Regions from separate parts of the Rhodoferax saidenbachensis genome, predicted to be linked through region 1. Evidence: riboswitches for the same ligand, from Rfam matches in the RefSeq annotation. Region 1 holds a riboswitch; the other holds the start of a gene.
What was found. Region 1 has a riboswitch for S-adenosylhomocysteine ahead of RS694_RS01030 (homocysteine S-methyltransferase family protein). Riboswitches for the same ligand answer to the same signal wherever they lie in the genome.

Region 1 (2,198 bases):
TCTCGACGATGGTGTAACGGATGTTGGGGCGGTCAAAGCTGCTGACAAAGGCGCGTGCGTCTTCGAGCTGCAGGCGCTCCAGGATGTCGGCCCGGGTCAGGTCGTCGGCCGTGGCCGTGAGGGCGATGCGGGGAATGCCGGGGTAACGCTCGTGCAGCACCGTGAGGTTGCGGTAGTCGGGCCGGAAGTCGTGGCCCCACTGGCTGACGCAATGCGCTTCGTCAATGGCGAACAAGCCGAGCTTGCCGCGCTCAAACAGGGAATCCAGCAGCGCCAGAAAACGGGCATTGCTCACCCGCTCCGGTGCGGCGTAGAGCAGGGTGATCTCGCCGCGCAGCAATTGCTGTTCGATCTGGTAGGCCTCGTCGCCAGTGAGCGTGGAGTTCAGAAAGGCGGCGCTGACACCGGCCTCGTGCAGTGCGCCCACCTGGTCGTGCATCAGCGCAATCAGCGGCGAGATGACCAGGGTGATGCCGTGCCCGGCCTGCTGGCGCGCGATGGCGGGGATCTGGTAACAGAGCGATTTGCCGCCACCCGTGGGCATGAGCACCAGCGCATCGCCACCTTCGGCCACGTGTTCCACGATGGCCTGCTGCGGGCCGCGAAATGCGGGGTAGCCAAACACCGTGCGCAGAATGTCGTGGCAGGCGTCCAGCGTAGCGGTGGAAGAATCAGAATTTGCTATCAAAACAGGAGCTGGTTGCGCAATATGGACGAGGGCTGGAGGCCTAAAAGACCATTAATTCGGGATGGTGGGCCGCTTGGCCCTGTTGTTCCACCGGGGTCTATTGTCGGGCATGGCCGCGTCCAGCCCTGCGGCCAGCGTGGTCAGGCGGGCCACTGCCAACGGCGGTTGTGAACTAAAATCGATGCTTACCAAGGGGCGCTGCAGCTGGCGCCTGTCCAGACCCCGGTCCGGCAGGTTGTTCGGTCAGGCTTGGGGACTCCAACTGCGCTCACTTGTTTAAAACCAAGAGCCTGTTCAAAGCCTTTATAGGGTCACGTTGGGGCGCAATCGGGATGCGTTGACTGCCAACATTTCGCCGTGTGGGCTCATGCCCACACAAGGAATTTGGTGGGCAAATCGCCCGATTTCGTCCCAACCCGAAGGGCAAGTGCCTTTTCGGGCGATCTGCGGCGTTGCAAAGCCTTGCCGGGCATCAGCCCGGCTGCGTTTTGCGCCTAGCAGCCCATCCCGAAAAGGTACTTGCGTGACCCTATAAAGGTTTTGAACAGGCTCTCAGTGAGCCGCACCCATGAAGCCCATCACCTACACCCGCGCACAAGCCCTGCCAGGCATTCTGGAAAGCCGCATCGCCATCCTTGATGGCGCGATGGGCACCATGATCCAGCGCTTCAAGCTCGGTGAGGCGCAATACCGCGGTGAAGGTTATACCGGCCCCGGCAGCCAGGGCGACCGCTTCAAAGATTTCCATAAGGACGTCAAAGGCAACAACGAGTTGCTGAGCCTGACGCGCCCCGACGTGATCAGCGACATCCATGAGCGCTACCTCGCCGCAGGCGCCGACCTGATCGAAACCAACACCTTTGGCGCCACCACTGTGGCCCAGGCCGACTACGACATGGCCGAGCTGGCTATGGAGATGAATCGGGTGTCCGCCCAACTGGCGCGTGCCGCCTGCGACAAATACAGCACCCCCGACAGGCCGCGTTTTGTCTGCGGTGCCCTGGGCCCTACGCCCAAGACGGCCAGCATCAGCCCTGATGTGAACGACCCGGGCGCGCGCAATGTGACCTTTGAAGAACTGCGCGCCGCCTACTATGAACAGACCAAGGCGCTGGTCGAGGGCGGCAGCGATGTGATCCTGGTCGAAACCATTTTTGACACGCTGAACGCCAAGGCCGCGCTGTTTGCGGTGGATGAGTACTTTGAGGACAGCGGCCACCGCCTGCCCATCATCATCAGCGGCACGGTGACCGATGCGTCCGGCCGCATCCTGAGTGGCCAGACCGTCACCGCCTTCTGGCACAGCGTGCGCCACGCACAGCCGCTGGCCATCGGCCTGAACTGCGCGCTGGGTGCGGCGCTGATGCGCCCCTACATCCAGGAGCTCAACAAGGTGGCGCCTGACACCTTCATCAGCTGTTACCCCAACGCCGGTCTGCCCAACCCCATGAGCGACACCGGTTTTGACGAAACCCCGGACGTGACCGCACGCCTGGTGCGTGAGTTCGCG
Region 2 (2,198 bases), 520 kb from region 1:
GTCCCAGGCGGGGGATGCGCCGGTGGCCAGTTCCATGCTTTCCATCGCGCTGGTCCATTCGTGGCCAAAACGCTTCTCCAGCGCGGCTTGGTCGCTCAAGGGCATGGAATCAAAATCTTGCGGGCGGCGGTCCTTGCCGCCGTCGAACACCGTCATCATCTGCGTGCGCAAATTGATGATGCCGCCGAAAGATTTGCCCTGGCCCACGGGCCAGGTCATGGGCACGCAGGGCATGCCCAGTTCGCGCTCGATCTCATCCAGGATGTCCAGCGGCTCGCGCACTTCGCGGTCCATCTTGTTCACAAACGTGATGATGGGCGTATCGCGCTGGCGGCAGACTTCGATCAGGCGGCGGGTTTGCGCTTCCACACCGTTGGCCGCGTCAATCACCATCAGCGCCGAATCCACGGCGGTCAACACGCGGTACGTGTCTTCCGAGAAGTCCTTGTGACCGGGGGTGTCCAGCAGGTTGACCACGTGGTCGCGGTAGGCCATCTGCATCACGCTCGATGCAACAGAAATGCCCCGCTGCTTTTCAATCTCCATCCAGTCGGAAGTCGCATGGCGCGTGGCTTTGCGGGCTTTCACCGAACCGGCAATCTGGATCGCGCCCGAGAACAGCAACAGCTTTTCGGTCAACGTGGTTTTACCGGCGTCCGGGTGGGAAATGATCGCAAAAGTGCGGCGGCGGCGGGTTTCGGCAAGAAAAGACATGGGCAATGGATGGCACGCAGCGCGGGCCTGTGGCGCCCGGGTGCTCTGGTGCAGAGTTCTGGAAAAGGCTAGAATTATCGCTTTCCGAGGAGCGTTGCAGTTCACGCGCAGTGAACGAGGCTCGGAAAGCTGACCGATAGGGTTAGTTCAAGCACCAACGACGCTCACCCACTGGTCTGTGTGGTGAGTTCCTTTTTCCGGTCATCCCGGTCTCTCGCGAACAGTCCAGTGGCTTTCAAATTTACTTTTGGAGTGAGCCATGAGCGTACTGAAGCCCGTTAAAAATCAAGATTACCAAATTGCCGACCTGAGCCTCGCGCCCTGGGGCCGCAAAGAGCTGACCATTGCCGAGACTGAAATGCCCGGCCTGATGGCCATCCGCGAAGAGTTCGCCAAAGCGCAGCCGCTCAAGGGCGCGCGCATCACCGGTTCCCTGCACATGACCATCCAAACCGGCGTGCTGGTGGAAACATTGCAAGCCCTGGGCGCCGAAGTGCGCTGGGCATCGTGCAACATCTTCTCCACCCAAGACCACGCCGCTGCCGCCTTGGTTGCCAAGGGCACACCGGTGTTTGCGCACAAGGGCGAAACGCTGGAAGAGTATTGGGACTTCACCCACCGCATTTTTGAATTCAGCGGCAAAAAAGGTTCTGCGGCTGAAGGCCCCAACATGATTCTGGATGACGGCGGCGACGCCACGCTGCTGATGCACCTGGGTGCCCGCGCCGAGAAGGACATCAAGGTTTTGGCCAAGCCTGGCAGCGCAGAAGAAATCTGCCTGTTCAACGCCATCAAGGCCAAGCTCAAGCTGGACCCCACCTGGTACAGCCGCCGCCTGAAAAACATCATCGGCGTGACCGAAGAAACCACCACCGGCGTGATGCGCCTGGAAGAAATGGCGGTCAAGGGCAGTCTCAAGCTGCGCGCCATCAACGTCAACGACTCGGTGACCAAGAGCAAGTTCGACAACCTATACGGTTGCCGCGAATCGCTGGTGGACGCCATCAAACGTGCTACCGACGTGATGATCGCCGGCAAGGTGGCCCTGGTGGCGGGTTACGGCGACGTGGGCAAGGGCTCCGCCCAGGCGCTTCGCGCCCTGTCTGCCCAAGTGTGGGTAACCGAGATCGACCCCATCAACGCGCTGCAGGCCGCGATGGAAGGCTACAAGGTTGTGACCATGGAATACGCCGCCGACAAGGCCGATATTTTCGTGACCACCACCGGCAACAAAAACGTCATCACGTACAAACACATGGCGGCCATGAAGGACCAGGCCATTGTTTCCAACATCGGCCACTTTGACAACGAGATCGACGTTGCTTCGCTGGAAAAACTGCAGTGGGACGAGATCAAGCCCCAGGTCGACCACGTAATCTTCCCCGCTACCAAGGGCAAGAACGGCAAGCCTGAAAAACGCATCATCCTGTTGGCCAAGGGCCGCTTGGTGAACCTGGGTTGCGGTACCGGCCACCCGAGCTTTG

Region 2: another riboswitch for S-adenosylhomocysteine. It lies ahead of ahcY (adenosylhomocysteinase); the one in region 1 lies ahead of RS694_RS01030 (homocysteine S-methyltransferase family protein).

What each region holds. Positions count from the first base shown of each region.
Region 1 covers NZ_CP019239.1:204,826-207,023, forward strand. Annotated here, with positions in the region: gene recQ (DNA helicase RecQ) at 1-688, opposite strand, end outside; S-adenosyl-L-homocysteine riboswitch at 873-965, shown strand; gene RS694_RS01030 (homocysteine S-methyltransferase family protein) at 1,257-2,198, shown strand, end outside.
Region 2 covers NZ_CP019239.1:722,652-724,849, forward strand. Annotated here, with positions in the region: gene RS694_RS03445 (peptide chain release factor 3) at 1-714, opposite strand, end outside; S-adenosyl-L-homocysteine riboswitch at 795-887, shown strand; gene ahcY (adenosylhomocysteinase) at 974-2,198, shown strand, end outside.